2 regions of the Pseudomonas sp. RSB 5.4 genome follow, and region 2 is predicted to be linked to the other one. Evidence: riboswitches for the same ligand, from Rfam matches in the RefSeq annotation. Region 2 holds a riboswitch; the other holds the start of a gene.
What was found. A riboswitch is a leader RNA that binds a small molecule or an ion and turns the genes downstream of it on or off. The one in region 2 is predicted to bind manganese.

Region 1 (9,416 bases), 1.4 Mb from region 2:
CGCTGTCGATCGCGCCCATGATCGTCGACACGCCCATGGTGTGCAGCACCAGTTGCCGATGGGTGAAGTACACACCTTTCGGGTTACCGGTGGTGCCAGTGGTGTAGAAGGTGGTGGCGACCGAGTTCTCGTCGAAGTCCTGGAAGTCGTACTGCGGGCTCGCAGCGGCCAGCAGTTGCTCGTACTCGCCGACCAGATTCGGCAGCTCGGCGGTCTTTTCCGGCAAATCGGTCAGCAGCAGGGTTTTCTGCACCGTGGTCAGGTGCGGCGCGATGGCCTGATACAGCCCGACGAACTCGCTGTTGACCAGCACGAAGCGATCCTCGGCGTGGTTCATGGTGTAGAGGATCTGTTCCGGCGACAGGCGCACGTTGATCGTGTGGATCACCGCGCCGATCATCGGGATGGCAAACATGCACTCGAGGTAGCGATGGCTGTCCCAGTCCATCACCGCCACGGTGTCACCCGCCTTCACCCCCGCCGCCGTCAACACATTGGCCAGCCGCGCAACCCGCTCGATCAGAGTCGGATAGCTGTAACGCAACTGGTCTCGGTAAATGATCTCGCGGGTTTTCTCGTAACGGGCGCCGGACATCAGCAGCCGTTTGATCAGCAATGGATACTGGTAGGCCCCATCGGCCGGGGGAATGACGCGAGTCTGCAACATATGAATCCCTTTTCTGGCTGCACGGTGTTGGCGTAGAGAGCATTACTCTAGAGCCGTTATACCCCAGTCAAATCAGCCGAAGGAATGATTTGCACAGCCGTACAAATGCTAGCTTTGAGCCAGCATTTGCCGGTATTCAGCCCCACTCAGGCGGCTTGTCCTACAGCCGCTTCGGAAGGTGTGCGTGGGAAAGCTACGGCAGCGAGGAAGGTCAACGCGCCAAAACCCGCCAGAATCAGGTAAAGCCCGACGAAACCATGGCGCGGCTCGACGTAGGCAATCAGCGGAATCGCCGTCGCACTGGCGCCGAACGACAGGCAGTAACGCAGGGCGAACACCCGGGATTGCCACTGCGGTGCAACGAAATTGGCGACCATCGAGTCGTTCACCGTGACCTGGCCAAACACCACGAACATGAACGCCGCTCCAAGCACGATCACCGCCCAGCCATCGACATGGGCCATGCCGTATAACAGCGGTGCCTGAAACAACGTGAGCACCAGAAACGGCCATTTCAGACTGACCCGATGCAGCACCTGCCCGATGCTCAACTGCGCCACCGCGCCGAAGGCATACGCCAGGCTGACCACCACGCCAAGGGTTTGCGGCGAGGCGAACAGGTCATGCAGACGCTCCTGAAACAGCTTCGGATAGGTCATGGTGGTGGCGTTGAACACCACACCGCCAGTGGCCGTCGCCAGCGCCAGCACACCGAACACCATGAGCATCGAAATCTTCTGACCGGCAGCGCCTTTCAGCACGGTGTGCGGACGCTGCGGGATCGGCTCTTCACGCACCTGCAGGGCAAAACCGATACCCAGCGCAATCGCCACCACACCCGGTAACACAAAGGCCGAGCGCCAGCCGAATTGCGCCACCAGCAACCCGGTGATCAGCGCCGAAAACGCCACGCCGAGGTTGCCCCACATGCCGTTGATGCCGATTTCCCGGCCACGGTTCTGCGCGTAGGCCACCAGCATCGCGGTACCCACCGGGTGGTAGATCGCCGCAAAAATGCCGATCAGGGTCAGCCCGATCACCAGCATCGTCGGGCTGCTGCTCAACCCGGTGAAGATCGCCGAGGCGCCGATGCCGAAGAAAAACACCAGCATCATCTGCCGCCGGCTCCAGTGATCACCCAGCCAGCCGGCCGGCAGCGAACAGGCACCGAAGGCAATGAAGCCACCCAGTGACAGACCGATCAGCGCGGCGTAGTCGAGGCCAAAAGCCTGGGTCATGCCGAGCACGGCGGCGGGAAAAATCAGCATGAACATGTGATCGATCACATGGGCAGCGTTGACGTAGCGTATGACGTTTCGGGATTGATTCATGGCAGCACGCTTGAGTGTGTTGTGGGCGGATTGTTATGAGCGGCCTATGCTAAGTTGGCGAAAAAGCGCATATCTGCCATTCAGGTCATCAAACCCGACATGTTGATCAGCCATTTCGAACACGGCCCGGTAAGTGCCTATCCCCGGGATTATCTGGACGGTGCCCACCAGCCGCTGCACCTGCACCGCGAGGCGCAGTTGCTGTATGCCGTCAGAGGGATCATGCGGGTGGTCACCGATTTTGGTGCCTGGGTGATTCCACCGAGCCGCGCGGTGTGGATTCCGCCGCAGGTCGCGCACGAGATTTTCATGTCCGGCGATGTGCAGATGCGCTCACTGTTCATCGCCCCCGAACTGTCACCGGCCAGCCTGCAACAGTGCTGCGTGCTGGCGGTGACGCCGCTGTTGCGCGAGTTGATCCTGCGCGCCGTGCAGGGCCCGCCGCATGCTGACAATCCATTGATCCAGCAGTTGATGCTGGAAGAACTGGCCGGCCTGGAAAACCTGCCGCTGCACATTCCGATGCCTACTGACCGGCGCCTGCAAAACATCTGTCTGGCGTTGCTGCACACCCCCGATCACCCCAACACCCTGGAAGACTGGGCGCAGCAGGTCGGCGCCAGCTCGCGCACCCTGGCGCGGCTGTTCCAGCGACAACTGAAGATGAGTTTCAACGCCTGGCGCCAGCAACTGCGCCTGATGGAAGCCCTGCCGCGCCTGCTCGCCGGGGACAGCGTGCAAAGCGTGGCACGGGACTTGGGCTACGGCAGCGCGCGGGCGTTCAGCGCGATGTTTCGCCGTTTGCTTGGGGAAAATCCCCGGGAGTACCTGAATAATCTGAGCAAACTCAGCCAACTCGTGTAGGAATTCCCCATCTCCCCTGTGGGAGCGAGCTTGCTCGCGAAAGCAATCTTCCAGTCACCTGTGATATCGACTGATCCGACGCCTTCGCGAGCAAGCTCGCTCCCACAGTTTGATCGGGTTTCAGCTCTTAGTGCATCTCGGTGAAGGCGAGTTTCACGCCGATCGCGATCAGCACTGCGCCCATGGTGCGGTCGAACCAGTGGCCCATGCGGGCAAAACCGGCGCGCACGCGCTGCTGGCTGAACAGCATCGCCACCAGGCAAAACCAGACAGCCGTCGCGACCGCCAGATAAACCCCGTAACCGGCCTGCACCGCCAGCGGCGTGTGCGGGTTGATCACCACGGTGAACAGGGAGAGGAAGAACAGCGTGGCTTTCGGGTTCAGGCCGTTGGTGACGAAACCCGAAGTGAAGGCGCCGCGAGCGGTGCGCACGCCGGCTTCCTTGTGCAAGTCATCGGTGACGGTTTTCGCCGGCTGCGCGCGCAAAGCCTTGAAGCCGATGTACAGCAGGTACGCCGCCGCAGCCCATTTCAAGGCGTTGAACAGCACGATCGACTGCGACACGATCAGGCCGATGCCCAGCAGCGAATAGCCCACGTGCAGGAAAATCGCCGTGCCCACACCCAGCGCGGTCCAGGTGCCGGCGCGACGACCATGGGTCACGCTCTCGCGCACCACCACGGCAAAGTCCGGGCCGGGGCTGGCCACGGCCAACAGGTGGATCAGTGCAACGGTCAAGAACTCGGTCCAGTACATGGGGGCTCCTCTTTAATGAGTAAAAACAATTCATCAACTGGCTCAAACCCTGTGGCGAGGGAGCTTGCTCCCGCTCGGCTGCGCAGCAGTCGTAAAACCTGAAACACCGGTGTGCCTGACACAGTACGGTGAATGGGTTTGGGTCTGCTTCGCAGCCCAGCGGGAGCAAGCTCCCTCGCCACAGAGTATTGCGGGCGCTGTGCGTAACCATTTGTTTCATCTGGTAGGCTCGGCAGATTACGCCTTCCGTTCCAAGCACAAAAGGTACAGTTGATGACGAACCCGCGCCGCGCCGTATTCCTCGATCACCCGTCTCTGGATCTCGGCGATCTCGACCTCAGCCCGTTGCGCGCCTGCTTCAGCGCTCTGCAACTGTTCGCTCAGACCTTGCCTGAACAGGTCAGCGAGCGCCTGCACGGTGCCAGCGTGGCGATCACCAACAAGATCCGCATCGACGCCGCCGCGATGGCCGCCAACCCGGATCTGCAACTGATCCTGATCACCGCCACCGGCACCAACAACGTCGATCTGGACGCGGCCTGCGCCCATGGCATCACCGTGTGCAACTGTCAGGGTTACGGCACGCCGTCGGTGGCGCAGCACACGATCATGTTGCTGCTCAACCTCGCCACCCGCCTGGCGGATTATCAGAAAGCCGTCGGCGAGGGTCGCTGGCAGCAGGCCAGACAGTTCTGCCTGCTCGACTACCCGATTGTCGAACTGGAAGGCAAAACCCTCGGTCTGCTCGGTCACGGTGAACTCGGCGGTGCGGTCGCGCGCCTGGCCGAAGCATTCGGCATGCGTGTATTGCTCGGACAGATTCCGGGCCGCCCGGCGCGCCCGGATCGTCTGCCACTGGCCGAACTGCTGCCGCAGATCGATGCCCTGACCCTGCACTGCCCGCTCAACGAACACACCCGGCACTTCATCGGCGCCCGCGAGCTGGCATCGATGAAACCCGGCGCGTTTGTGGTCAACACCGCTCGCGGTGGTTTGATCGACGAGCAAGCCTTGGCCGATGCCCTGCGCAACGGTCACCTCGGCGGCGCGGCTACTGATGTGTTGAGTGTCGAACCGCCGGTCAACGGCAATCCGCTACTTGCGGCGGATATTCCGCGGCTGATCGTCACCCCGCACAACGCCTGGGGCAGTCGCGAAGCGCGGCAGCGTATCGTCGGCCAATTGACCGAAAACGCTCAGGCGTTCTTCAGCGGTACAGCGCTGCGGGTCGTCAGTTGATAAACTGCGGCACTTTTTTTTCAAGGAGCAGTTATGGATCCGCGCAGTGAAGTACTGCTTCGTCAGGCCGAGTTATTCCAGGGTTCGCTGTTGCTGGCCGGTTTGCCTGCCGACGATTTGCTCGGGCGCCTGCCCAATGCGTTCGGCTGGTGCTGGCATGCCGGCGATCAAGCGGCACTCGATGCGCGCTTCGAAGGTCGCAGCCATTTCGGTGTGAATGTGCCGGAGCGCGAATTCGACAGCGCCGTGGTGTTTCTGCCCAAGTCCAAGGATCTGACCGATTACATCCTCAATGCCGTGGCCGCACGTCTGCCCGGGCGCGAGGTGTTTCTGGTCGGGGAAAAACGCAGCGGTATCGAGGGGGCGTCCAAGCAGCTCAACCCGTTCGGCAAGCCGCGCAAACTCGACAGCGCCCGTCACTGCCAACTGTGGCAAGTCACCGTGGCCAATGCACCCGAAGCCAAATCGCTGGAAAGCCTGGCGCAGACTTATGAGCTGCCACTGGCCGAAGGCCCGTTGAAAGTCATCAGTCTGCCGGGCGTGTTCAGCCATGGTCGACTGGACCGCGGCAGCGCCCTGCTGCTGGAGCATCTGGACAAATTGCCGAGCGGTCACCTGCTGGACTTCGGTTGTGGCGCCGGGGTGTTGGGCGCGGCGGTCAAACGTCGCTATCCGCACAATCAGGTGACCCTGCTCGACGTCGATGCCTTCGCCGCCGCCAGCAGTCGCCTGACATTGGCGGCCAACGGTCTGGAAGCCGAGGTGCTGACCGGTGATGGCATCGACGCTGCACCGATGGGTTTGAACGCGATTCTGAGCAATCCGCCGTTCCATGTCGGCGTGCACACCGATTATTTTGCTACCGAGAACTTGCTGCGAAAAGCGGCCAAACATCTGAAAAACGGCGGCGAACTGCGCCTGGTTGCGAACAGCTTCCTGAAGTATCAGCCACTGATCGAAGAGCATCTGGGCGTGTGTGCAATCAAGGCCGAAGGCAATGGTTTCCGGATTTACCGGGCCAAGCGCGGCTGAAAATTAGCACTTGCCGAATGGATTCTGCCTAGGCAGAATCCGCTCCGTCCTAGGGGAGTAGTCTCCCACGAGCGCCAAGCTCGTCCGGCATACGTCAACATACTTGATCCTCAGATCATGGCGTATGCGACCCAAGCGTCCGCACCAGACGGATCGCAGGGTTTGACAAGACCTATGACACGCACACCTTACCCGGGGCGGGAAGGCTGTACGTGTCATAGCCGTGTCGACCCGCCCCTTAGGAAAATCCTGATGCTGGACTCGTTACTCGTTCCCACCGCAATCGTTGCCTTGGCCGAAATCGGCGACAAGACGCAACTGCTCGCGCTGATTCTCGCCGCTCGCTTTCGCAAACCCTGGCCGATCATTGCCGGTATTGTCGCTGCGACCCTGGCCAACCACGCAGCAGCCGGTGCGGTAGGCGCCTGGTTCGGCAGCTTCTTCTCAGACTCGGTCCTGCACTGGATTCTCGCCGCGAGTTTTACCGCCACTGCGCTGTGGACGTTGGTCCCGGACAAGATGGACGACGATGAAGCCAGCACCGCACGCAAGTTCGGCCCCTTCCTGACCACGCTGATCGCGTTCTTCCTTGCGGAAATCGGTGACAAGACGCAGATCGCCACCGTGATGCTGGCGGCGCAATATCCGGAGCTGTGGCTGGTGATCATCGGCACCACGGCGGGCATGCTGATTGCCAACGTGCCGGTGGTATTGGCGGGTAATTTTGCTGCGGAGAAACTGCCGCTGACCCTGATCCGTCGCCTGGCCGCTTCGGCGTTCTTCATTCTGGCGATCGTTGCGGTGTACAAGGCGATGCAGAGCAGTGGCTGGATCTAACCCGGCCTCCTGACCTGTCATTGTGACCTGTGGTGAGGGGATTTATCCCCGATGGGGTGCGAAGCGCCCCCAAGACCTGATGTCTCAGAGTGTCAGACATACCGTAGTTACAGGTTTAGGGCTGCTCCGCAGCCCATCGGGGATAAATCCCCTCGCCACAATAAATCCCATCAGTCACAGAAACTGCGATGGACTCAGGACTTCGGCGCTTTTTCGTACAGCGGCATCACCTTCGGAATCGCCGCCTGCAGCGAGGCGATCCGGCTGGTCGAGGCCGGGTGGGTGCTCATGAATTCCGGCGGTGCGCCTTCAGAAGCCTTGCTCATCTTGTCCCACAGGGTGATCGCCGCGTTCGGGTTGTAGCCGGCGCGAGCGGCCAGCTCCAGACCGATCAGGTCGGCTTCGTTTTCGTTGGCGCGGCTGTTGGGCAAGGTCATGCCGTAGTTGGCCACGGTGTCGGCCAGCGCCAGGCTGTCCTGACCCAGACCGAGCAACGCACCGGCACCCTGCTTGGCCATTTCAATGCCATAAGCCTTGGACATCGCTTCACGACCGTGCTCGCGCAGGGCGTGGGCGATTTCATGGCCCATGACTGCGGCGATTTCATCGTCGGTCAGTTTCAGGCTGTCGATCAGCCCGGTGTAGACAATGATCTTGCCGCCAGGGCCGCAGTTGGCGTTGAGCTCATCGCTCTTGATCAGATTGACTTCCCATTGCCACTGCGCCGCGTCCGGACGGAAGTTCGGCGCCTGGGCGATCAGCCGGTTGGCAATCGCCTGAACCCGCTTGGCCTCCGGACTGGTCTTGTCCAGCACGCCTTTGCTCGACGCCTCGCCAACGGTCTTCTGATAGGACTGGGCATACATCTGGTCGACCTCTTGCGAGGACAGCATGCTGAACATGTACTGCTTGCGCTCCACACCGACGGCCCCGCCGCTGGTGGTGTTGACCGACTGACAACCTGCCAGCAACAGCGCTGCGCTCAGTGCACTTACAACCAATGTCTTGTTCATTCAAAAGCTCCCTGAAAACCTGTCGCGTATCGTAGGGGGTCAATTGTATCGACGCCAGATACAACAGACGCGTTGCATGCACTTTCAGAAATTGGCCGCCGTCCCTGTAGGAAAAAATTCACACGCCTGCGCAAGCCCTGCACAGCTGCGCCGCACACTGATCCATTTGCGACATCTGCCGCGCATTGCTTCGCACGGCCCTCATGGCCCAATGCCTGCTGCCGATACAACAGCGCAGACGTCCTCTCGCGTGCGGAGCTCCCATGAAGTTCAAGTCGATCCAGTTTTCCGTCGCCGCCCTGGCCGGCGCCATCGTGCTCAGCGTGGTCGCCGCGCTGGTGCTGTACGCGCTGTTTTCCGGTGCCCGCACGCAAGACATGGTGCAACAGCGCACCCAGGCGCAGTTCGAACAAGTCATCGAACAACGCCTGACCTCGCTGGCGCAGACTCAGGTCAGCCAGATCCAGCGCGAACTCGAAGCACCGCTGCTGATTGCCGGCGGACTGGTGCGGGTCAACGCGCTGCTCGGCACGCCGGGCGCCGACGGCCAGTCGCGACTGACCATCAGCCGCGAGCAACTGATCAGCCTGATCAAGGAGAACGTCGAGCAGAATCCGAAGATTCTCGGCACCTACATCGGCTGGGAAAAAAAACGCACTGGACCACAATGACGCGGCCTACGTCGGCACCCGCGTGGTCGGTATCGACGCGGCCAACGGGCGCTTCCTGCCCTGGTGGTTCCGCAATGACGACGGCACCCTGGGCCTGGACAAACTGGCGGACGTCGACGACCAGAAAGTCCTGTCCACTGGCGTACGGGCCAGCGAGTACTACCTGTGCTCGAAAGAGAGCAAGAAATCCTGCGTGATCGATCCGGCGCCGTACAAGGTCGGCGACAAGATCGTCATGCTCGCCTCCTTTATTGAACCGATCATGCTCAACGGCGCATTCCAGGGCATCGTCGGCGCCGACCTGTCGGTGAACTTCATCCAGGAAATGCTCCTCGGTGCCAACCAGAAACTTTACGGCGGCGCCGGACAAATGGCCCTGATCGGCGGCAACGGCCGGATCGTCGCCTACACCAAGGACCCGAGCAAATTTGGCGAGAAAGTCAGCGACATCCTCGACGCCGAGCAGATCGCCAACATGGCCAACCTCAAGCGCGGCGAAGTCACCTACTCGGTGAACAAAGACAAGGGCCGCATCGAACTGTACCTGCCGTTCGGCATCGGCCAGACCGACGCGCGCTGGACGCTGATGCTGCAACTGCCGTTGAACGCGGTGATGGCCGATCTGCAAAAACTCCAGGCCGATCTCGATGCACAGCGCAAATCCGACACCTTCGGCATGGCCATGGTCGGCCTGATCATCGCCGCCATCGGCCTGCTGGTGATCTGGCTGGTGGGTCACGGCATCGCCCGACCACTGAAGCAGATGGTCGCCATGCTGGATGACATTGCCAAAGGTGAAGGCGATCTGACCCGTCGTTTGAGCAGTGATCGCAGTGATGAACTGGGCTCGATTGCCAAGGGCTTCAACACCTTCCTCGCCAAGTTGCAGGCGATGATCACGCAGGTGGTGACGTCGGTGCAGAGCGTCAGCGATTCCTCCGAGCACACTGCCGACATCGCGATTCGCACCAACATCGGCATTCAGAAACAAATGGCCGAGATCGA
Region 2 (9,416 bases):
CACGTGCGCATGCCGCTGCTTGAAGCGCTGCGTGCGCGGCCCAGAGCCATGCTGTTGTGCACCGGCATCGCTTTCGGCTACGTGACCATCGCCTACATCGGCAGCACGTTCTTTCTGTCGTATGCCACTCAATTGGGCTATGGCAGTACCGATGCGCTGGTATTCGACTTGTCGCTGTCGATCGCCATCGTGATCACCGCGCCGTTGTTTGCCTTGCTGTCCGACCGGATCGGCCGCCGCCAGGTGATGATCCTCGGCGCGGTGATCATGGCTCTCGGCTTCTTTGCGTTTTTCCCGCTGGTCGGCCTCAAGAGTCTGCTGATTTCTACCGCTGCCTACATCGCCATCGGTGCGTTCATGGGCGCGACGCAGGGGCCTATTCCGGCGTTTCTGGCTGAACAGTTTCCGCGACACATGCGTTATTCGGGGATGTCGGCGGCTTATCAGATCGGTGCGGCGCTGGGCGGCGGGACCGCTTCAAGTGCGGCCACAGCGATTCTGATCGCCAACAATCACAACGCCTTCGGGGTGGCGGTTTACGGCGCGGTTGCGCTGGGTATCGTGGCGCTATGCTCGTTTCTTCTGAAGGAGACGGCGCACCTGAGTCTTGCTCAAATCGATGAGGCCGAGTGGTCGCAGGTTGTACCCGTCGCCACTGGCTAATGGCAAAAACAATCGAAACTTCGCGCTCTTCCCGGCTGTCCAGACCTTTGTACTTCCCGGCGGATGTTTCGCCGGGAAGGCTTCATGCATCGGTGACAGGCGAGGAACGAGATGACGACGACAGTGGGAGATTTTCTGGTTGAGCGGCTCAGCCAATGGGGCGTCACGCGGATTTTTGGTTATCCGGGAGACGGCATCAATGGCGTGTTCGGCGCGCTCGCCCGAGCCAATGGCAAGATCGAATTCGTTCAGGCCCGGCACGAAGAAATGGCCGCGTTCATGGCTTCGGCCCATGCCAAGTTCACGGGCGAACTAGGTGTGTGCATTGCCACTTCAGGCCCCGGCGCTACGCACTTGATTACCGGGCTGTACGACGCCCGCATGGATCACCAACCGGTGCTGGCGATTGTTGGTCAGCAGGCGCGCACCGCACTTGGCAGCCATTACCAGCAGGAGCTGGACCTGGTCTCGATGTTCAAGGATGTGGCCGGGGCTTTTGTGCAGCAGGCGTCGGCGCCGTCGCAAGTACGACATCTGCTCGACCGCGCCGTGCGCACAGCGGTTGGCGAGCGGCGGGTGACAGCGATAATCCTGCCCAATGATTTGCAGGATCTTGAGTACGAACCACCGGCGCGGGCGCATGGCACCGCGCACTCTGGCGTCGGTTACACCAAGCCGAAAGTGCTGCCCTACGAGGCGGATCTGCAGCGCGCCGCCGACGTTCTGAACAGCGGTGAAAAGGTTGCGATTCTGGTGGGCGCCGGCGCGTTGCAGGCGACGGATGAAGTGATCGCCATCGCGGAAAAACTCGGTGCCGGGGTCGCCAAGGCGTTGCTCGGCAAGGCTGCGCTGCCGGACGATTTGCCGTGGGTCACCGGCAGCATTGGTCTGCTGGGCACCGAACCGAGCTACAAGATGATGAACGAATGCGACACCTTGCTGATGATTGGCTCGGGTTTCCCCTATGCCGAATTTCTGCCCAAGGAAGGTCAGGCGCGCGGCGTGCAGATCGACCTGCAACCCGACATGCTCAGCCTGCGTTATCCGATGGAGGTCAATCTGGTTGGTGACTCCGCCGAAACCCTTGCTGCGTTGCTGCCGTTGCTCGAACAGAAGACCTCGCGCAAGTGGCGCAAAAAGATCGAAGGCTGGCGCGGCAGCTGGGAAAAGACCCTGGAAAAGCGTGCCATGGCCAAAGCCACACCGATCAATCCACAGCGGGTGGTGTATGAACTGTCACCGCGTCTGCCGGATCAGGCAATCATCACCAGCGATTCGGGCTCCTGCGCCAACTGGTACGCCCGTGACCTGAAAATCCGCCGGGGCATGCAGTGTTCGCTGTCCGGCGGACTGGCTTCGATGGGGGCTGCCGTGCCGTACGCGATTGCCGCCAAGTTCGCCCATCCCGAGCGCGCGGTGATTGCCCTGGTGGGGGATGGCGCGATGCAGATGAACAACATGGCCGAGCTGATCACCGTCGCCAAATACTGGCGCCAGTGGGACAGTCCGAAGTGGATCTGCGCGGTGTTCAACAACGAGGATCTGAATCAGGTCACTTGGGAACAGCGGGTGATGGAGGGCGATCCGAAGTTCGAAGCCTCGCAAAGCATCCCCGACGTGCCGTATCACCTGTTCGCCATTTCCATCGGCCTGAAAGGGATTTTCGTCGACCGCGAAGAGGACGTTGCCGCCGCTTGGGAGCAGGCATTGGCTTCGGAGGTGCCGGTGCTGATCGAGTTCAAGACCGATCCCAACGTACCGCCGTTGCCGCCGCACATCACGCTCCAACAGGCGAAGAAATTTGCCACGACCCTGCTCAAGGGCGACCCGGACGAGGCGGGCGTCATCGTGCAAGCCGCCAAGCAGGTGCTGGCGAGCGTCCTTCCAGGCAAAAAATAACCGCATAGGAGCTTCGCCGTGCCCCAAATCTGTGAACGCCGCTGAAACCTGTGGGAGTGGGCTTGCTCGCGAAAGCGCTGTGTCAGGTGCAGAAGTTGTGGATGTGTCGACGCCTTCGCTGGCAAGCCAGCTCCCACAGGTATTTCGTCGTCCCCCCAATCTGTGAACGCCGCCGAAATTGTGGGAGCGGGCTTGCTCGCGAAGGCGCTGTGTCAGGTGCAGAAGTTGTGGATGTGTCGACGCCTTCGCTGGCAAGCCAGCTCCCACAGGTGTTTCGTCGTACCCCCAATCTGTGAACGCCGCCGAAATTGTGGGAGCGGGCTTGCTCGCGAAGGCGGTGTGTCAGGCGCAGCGATTGTGGATGTGTCGACGCCTTCGCTGGCAAGCCAGCTCCCACAGGTGTTTCGTCGAATCCCAAGTTTGTGAACGAAGACCGTGGAGATTTTTATGCGCGAAGCGGCGAAGGTGCTTTTTTGATGTTCATCGGTTGCGCAGGCTGGAGTCTGGGGCGTGAGTATTGGCCGCAGTTTCCGGCCGAGGGCACGCATCTGCAGCGTTATGCGGCGCGGCTCGAATGTGTGGAAATCAACAGCTCGTTCTATCGCCCGCATCGGCGTCAGACCTATGCGCGCTGGGCGGATTCGGTGCCGCCAGGCTTTCGTTTTTCAGTGAAGGTGCCGAAGCAGATTACTCATGAATTGCGTCTGCAAAACTGTGAGCGAGCGCTGGATGAGTTTCTCGGGCAGTGCGAGGGCTTGGCCGATCGGCTGGGATGCTTGCTGGTGCAACTGCCGCCGTCGCTGGCCTTTGAGCCGGCACGTGCAGAAGCGTTTTTCGTGGCGTTGCGCCAACGATTCGCGGGTGATGTGGTGTTGGAGCCACGGCATGAATCGTGGGTGATGGCGGAGCCGATGCTGCAGGCGTATCGGATTGCCCAGGTCATGGTCGATCCATCGCGAATCAGTAGCGATGTCTCGGCGCAGGGCTGGGCGGGTGTGCGCTATTGGCGACTGCATGGCGCGCCACGGATTTATCACAGTGCTTATGAGCTGCCTTATCTGCAGCAGCTTGCGCAGAACATGCAGCTCTGCGCTGCTGAAGGCACCAGCGTCTGGTGCATCTTCGACAACACCGCCAGTGGCGCCGCGTTGGGCAACGCGATGACACTGGCGGCGCTGATCCGCGCCTGAATCAGGCTGACAAGTGCTCGTACAGAATGGTCGCGCCGACGATCATCAGCACCACGCCACCGACGATTTCCGCACGCTTGCCAACCACTGCGCCGAGTACCCGGCCGAGCATCACGCCGATGGTCACCATGGTCATGGTTGCCACGCCGATGGCCGCTGCCGCCACCCAGATATTCACGTCGACAAACGCCAGGCCGACGCCGACTGCGAGGGCGTCAATGCTGGTGGCGAACGCGGTGACTGCCAGAATCAGGAACGAATGCTGGCCGGGCTTTTCTTCTTCCTCGTCTTCGTGTTTCAGGCCGTTGTAGATCATGTGCAGACCGAGGATCACCAGCAGGGTGAAGGCGATCCAGTGGTCCCATTCGGCCACCCAGCGGGTGGCGGCCTGACCGATCAGCCAGCCGATGATCGGGGTGATGGCTTCGATCACGCCGAAGATCAGGCCGGTGCGCAGTGCTTCGGTCAGACGTGGTTTGTGCAGGCTGGAGCCTTTGCCGATGGCCGCGGCGAACGCGTCCGTGGACATGGCCAGAGCGAGGAATATGAGGGAAACAGGATTCACGGGGGCACACTTCCAGTCGGGCTATGAGTCAACGACACAACCACACGCCCGACTTTAGGCATGGATGTGTCGTCGGTCTCACCAACCAAAAGGTGTTCGTACCACGGCATGTTGCCGAGAATGTTGATACGAACGCTTCCGAGGGACTCGGAAACAGGCTACTCCCCAACGAGGGCTGGCAGCATACCAGCCAAACATGAAAAATCTGTCAAAAACATCGAGACGATCAATAAACGCAAGACTCTGTGGCGAGGGAGCTTGCTCCCGCCGGGTCGCGAAGCGGCCCTTTCGTTGCCGAACATCAGAAGGCCTGCTGCGCAGTCCAGCGGGAGCAAGCTCCCTCGCCACAGCGAATCTTCACGCAGCGTTTCAATCTGACGTGAGCAGCGCTAAGCCAAGGGGGCCTCATTGATCCGTAACTCCGCACACAACCCGCCCTGCGGCCGGTTGTACAGCTGCAGCGTGCTGCCGATCTTGCTGACGATCATCTGCACGATCGCCAGCCCCAGTCCCGCGCCGTTACCGTGGCCGTGGCTGTAGAAACGCTCGAACAGCCGCGCGTATTCCTGCTCGTTGATACCGGGGCCGGCGTCCTCGACGCTGATGTACACCGCGCCGCCCGCCTGCGGTTGCACCTGGACCCGCACCTCGCTGCCCGGCGGGGCGAAGTTCAGGGCGTTGGTCACCAGGTTCTGCAAGGCGATGGCGAGGGCCACCGGGTCAGTGTCGACCGGGCAGTGGTGGTCGCTGTCGAGGATCAGTTCGACGTCTTTTTCCAGGGCCAGCGGTGCCAGTTCGGCGAGTTCTTCGCGCACCAGTTCGGTCAGTTCCACGGTGCGGGTTTCGGGATTGGCCAGGTGTGGTTCGATGCGCGCCATGGTCAACAATTGACTGGCGATACGCGTCGCCCGATCCACCGCGCTGACCAGATACTCCAGCGCCTCTTCGCGTTGTTGCGGGGTCGCCGCCAGTTGCGCGTTTTGCGCGTGGATCCGCAGGATCGCCAGCGGTGTGCGCAGCTCATGGGCGGCGTCGGCAATGAAGCGCCGCTCCCGCGCCAGCAGATTGTCGATCTGTTGCAGCAGACGATTGAGCGCCGTCTGCATCGGCTCCAGATCGTGGGGCAGGGGGCTGAGGTGCAGCGGTTTCAGGGTTTCGGTGTCACGTCCGCGAATGCTCTGCGCCATCGCGCGCAGCGGTTGCAGGCCCCAACCGATGGTCAGCCAGATCAGCGCGGCCAGCAGCGGGACGCCGATAAGGCTCGGCCACAGCGTGTGGCCGACGATGCGCTCGATCAGGTCCTGACGGATGTCGTCACGCTCGCCGACCCAGATCAGCAGCCCCTGTTGCGGATCCTTGAGCAGGAACGCACACCAGTCGCGGCCGTTCTCTATCAGGTCATGGGAGCCGAGGGTGGTGGGCGGCGCCGCAAGCTCCGGGGCTTCAGCCGAGCGCACCAGCAATTGGCCGTCGCTGCGCCAGACCTGAAAGGTCAGACGGGTTTCGTATGGGTGCGCAGCCTCGCCGTCGCCGACCCGGCTCATCGCTTCATCGAAGGCCTGATAGAGCCGGCTCCAGTCGTTGTCGCCCGGCGCGCGCTGGGCCAGTACGCCTTGCAGCAGGCGCGCACTTTGCGCCAGTTGGGCATCGTAGACCTCTTCGATTTCATGGTGACTGTCGCGCAGCACCAGCCAACTGATCAGCAGATCGCCGATCAATACCAGAATCAGCACCGGCACCAGAATCCGCGCACGTATGGAAATCATGGCTTGAGCTCCACCACATAGCCGACACCGCGCACGGTGCGGATCAACTCGCTCGAAAGTTTTTTGCGCAGGTTGTGGATCAGCACTTCAAGGGTGTTGCTCTCGACCCGGTCCTGCCAGCCATACAGCGCCCGGGACAGACGTTCGCGGGTGACGACCTTGCCGGGGCGGGCCATCAGTTGATGCAGCAGTTGATATTCCATCGGCGTCACCACCACGTCGGTGCCGTGCCAGGTGACCTGCTGCGTGACCGGATCAAGGCACACGCCGGCATGTTCGAGCACCGGTTGCGCACGGCCCTGACTGCGGCGCAGCAACGCGCGAATCCGTGCTTTCAGTTCATCGACGTCGAACGGTTTGATCAGGTAGTCGTCGGCGCCGGCATCCAGCCCGGCGATGCGTTCGGCGGTGCCGTCGCGGGCGGTGAGGATCAGCACCGGCAAGTCCTGTTGCTCGCCGCGCAAGCGTTGCAGCAGCGTCAGGCCGTCGAGCCGTGGCAGACCGAGGTCGAGCAGCAGCAAGTCGAAGCTCTCACTGCGCAGGGCGTGCAGGGCGCTGGCCCCATCCTGCAACCAGTCGAGGGTGTAGCCTTCGCTGCCGAGGGCAACGCGAATGCCTTGACCGAGGGCGCGATCATCTTCGACCAGCAATAGGCGCATAACGGATTCTCTTGAGGAAACACGGCGGTTGACCGGCGGCATCATGCCGCTGTGCAGCCGGCTGTGGCAGCTGACCCGACGGGAAAGATGTAACGACTCGTTGCCAACTAAGCTTCGACTAAGGTTGCTTTTGCACAGTGAGGCCTTCCTCATCGAGCGAGAGTGTTTCCATGCGCAAACTTCTGCTGTTGTCCCTCATCGTTGCCAGCCCGCTGGCCGTCGCCGGCCCGCAATGCACCACCGCCGAACGCTCGCAATGGCAAGACCAGAAAGCCTTTCAGGAACAACTCAAGGCCCAGGGCTACGAGATCAGCAAGTTCAAGGTCACCGACGGCAACTGCTACGAGATCTATGGCTTTGACAAGGACAAGCGCAAGGTCGAGATCTACCACGACCCGGTCAGCGGCAAAGCGGTGAAAACCGAGATCAAGGGCTGATGCCGAGCACGTCCCTGCGCCTGTGGGACCCCGTGGTGCGGCTGTTTCATCTGTCCATCGCGGGCGTCTTCGTCGCCAATTACTTCTTCAATGAAGCCGGTGATGACTGGCATGTGTGGCTCGGCTATTACGCCATGGGCTGGCTGCTGGTACGGCTGGTGTGGGGATTCGTCGGGCCGCGCAGTGCGCGTTGGGCGGATTTCTGGCCGACGCCGACGCGGCTGTTCGCCCATGCGCGCTCGTTGATTGCCGGACGGCCCGAGCATCGTCTTGGGCATTCGCCGATGGGTGCGCTGGTGATGCTGTTGATGTTGCTGGCGATGTTTATCGCCGGTTTGAGCGGTTGGGCCATGGAAGAGGTCGATGCCTTGTGGGGCGCCGACTGGCCGTTGCAGGTGCACGAAACCGCTACCGACATCCTGCTGGTGCTGGTCTGCCTGCACATCGCCGCCGCGCTGTTCGAAAGTTTTCTGCTGCGCGACAACTTGCCGTTGTCGATGCTCACGGGACGCCGGCGCCGCTTGCCGGACGATCTGCCGCGCTGACAAGGATGTTTTGCCGAATGCCCTCCATCCTGTTTTTGCCGTGAGTCCACTATGCGTGTGCTTCCCGATCGCTTGAAACTTATCCTCGGCGGACTGGCCGTGAGCCTGATTTTCTGGGCAGCCTGGCGCAGTCATCCGGCCCATGTGCTGGCACCGTTTGCCGTGGCGACCCCGCCGGTCGATGCCTCGCTGCAGGCACCGGAGCCGCTGTACAGCAGTCGCTTCGTCTCCTCGCAATTGAATGATTTCGTGCACTCCTCGTCGGTGACCGCACTGCCGGGCGGTGACCTGATGGCGGTGTGGTTCGCCGGTTCGCGTGAGGGCGCCGCCGACGTGCAGATCCGCACCGCACGCTACGATGCCAACAGCGCGGAGTGGGGCGCCGAGCAGGTGCTGGCCACCCGCGAATCGACCCGCGACGGCACCCAGCGCTACATCCGCAAACTGGGCAACCCGGTGATTGCCCTCGCGCCGGATCAGCGATTGTGGATGTTCTATGTCTCGGTGTCCGTGGGCGGCTGGGCCACCAGTGCGATCAACGTGATGGTCTCGGATGATGTCGGGCGCAACTGGTCGGCGCCGCGACAGCTGATCACCTCACCGTTTTTCAACATCAGTACGCTGGTGCGCGCCGCGCCGGTGTTCCATGCCGACGGCTCGATCGGTTTGCCGGTGTATCACGAGTTCATGGGCAAATTCGCCGAGTACCTGTACCTGAGTGCAGACGGCGCGGTGATCGATAAATTCCGCATCAGCCGTGGCAAACATTCGTTGCAGCCGACCATTGTGCCGCTGGATGGCCGGCGTGCCGTGGCCATGCTGCGTTATGCCGGCGACACTCATCATCGGGTGCTGGCCAGCCGCACCGAGGACGCCGGACAGACGTGGAGCGAGCCGTATCCGCTGGAACCGGCCAACCCCAATTCATCGCTCGCGGCAGTCGGCACCGACGACAACGGGCTGCTGGTGGCGCTGAATGATCTGCAGGACGGGCGCTTCAAGCTCAGCCTCTATGGCACTGATGCCAGCCTGAACCACTGGCGCAACGTGATCGAACTCGATCAGTCGCCCGATCCGCTCGGCCAGCCGTTCGCCCCCGAAGCCTATAAGGCAATCATCGGCGAAGGCTTTCGCGCTTCAAGTGGTGCCCGGCGCTTGCCGCTGGAGCAACGCTTTCTGAGCAATCTGGACTACCGGGTGTGCAAGCCGCAGGGCTGTGATTTCGAGTACGAGTATCCGTACTTCAGTCGCGGCAGCGATGGCCTCTATCACCTGGTGTATTCGTGGAATAACACCTTCATCAAACATGTCAGCTTCAACGAAGCGTGGCTGGAGGAGCGCCTGTGATGCTGATTCTCTGGCAAGCCCATTTGACGTTCATCCTGCTCGGTTTTGTCCTGCTGGGTTCGTTGCAATGCACCCAATGCTGGCGCCCGTGGCTGTTGCCGCTGCTGGCGGTGGTCAGCTTCGTGCCGGTCAACGAGCTGCCCTTGGCGGCGTATGTGCGCAGTGTCACCGACGATCTGGCGATCACCACGCTGGTGCTGCTCGGCTGGGCCAGTCTGGTCCGACTGGGCGTGGTCGAGCGGCAGACATTGCCGGCACGGGTGCAGGTGCTGGTGCTGTTTACCGTGCTGGCCGCGCTGCTGTACCCGGCGACGATGGGTCTGACGTATTTCGATCCGTACCGCT

Region 1: another riboswitch for manganese. It lies ahead of V9L13_RS15705 (TMEM165/GDT1 family protein); the one in region 2 lies ahead of mntP (manganese efflux pump MntP).

Annotation. Positions count from the first base shown of each region.
Region 1 covers NZ_CP146986.1:3,487,955-3,497,370, forward strand. Annotated here, with positions in the region: gene V9L13_RS15675 (fatty acid--CoA ligase) at 1-667, opposite strand, end outside; gene V9L13_RS15680 (MFS transporter) at 814-1,998, opposite strand; gene V9L13_RS15685 (helix-turn-helix transcriptional regulator) at 2,098-2,862, shown strand; gene V9L13_RS15690 (LysE family transporter) at 2,990-3,619, opposite strand; gene V9L13_RS15695 (2-hydroxyacid dehydrogenase) at 3,893-4,858, shown strand; gene V9L13_RS15700 (class I SAM-dependent methyltransferase) at 4,892-5,890, shown strand; yybP-ykoY riboswitch at 5,931-6,053, shown strand; gene V9L13_RS15705 (TMEM165/GDT1 family protein) at 6,143-6,727, shown strand; gene V9L13_RS15710 (M48 family metallopeptidase) at 6,922-7,740, opposite strand; partial or broken gene V9L13_RS15715 (methyl-accepting chemotaxis protein) at 8,004-9,416, shown strand, end outside.
Region 2 covers NZ_CP146986.1:2,079,165-2,088,580, reverse strand. Annotated here, with positions in the region: gene V9L13_RS09130 (MFS transporter) at 1-663, shown strand, start outside; gene V9L13_RS09125 (thiamine pyrophosphate-requiring protein) at 775-2,562, shown strand; gene V9L13_RS09120 (DUF72 domain-containing protein) at 3,039-3,752, shown strand; gene mntP (manganese efflux pump MntP) at 3,754-4,317, opposite strand; yybP-ykoY riboswitch at 4,324-4,496, opposite strand; gene V9L13_RS09110 (ATP-binding protein) at 4,707-6,083, opposite strand; gene V9L13_RS09105 (response regulator) at 6,080-6,742, opposite strand; gene V9L13_RS09100 (PepSY domain-containing protein) at 6,913-7,179, shown strand; gene V9L13_RS09095 (cytochrome b/b6 domain-containing protein) at 7,179-7,724, shown strand; gene V9L13_RS09090 (sialidase family protein) at 7,776-9,071, shown strand; gene V9L13_RS09085 (hypothetical protein) at 9,071-9,416, shown strand, end outside.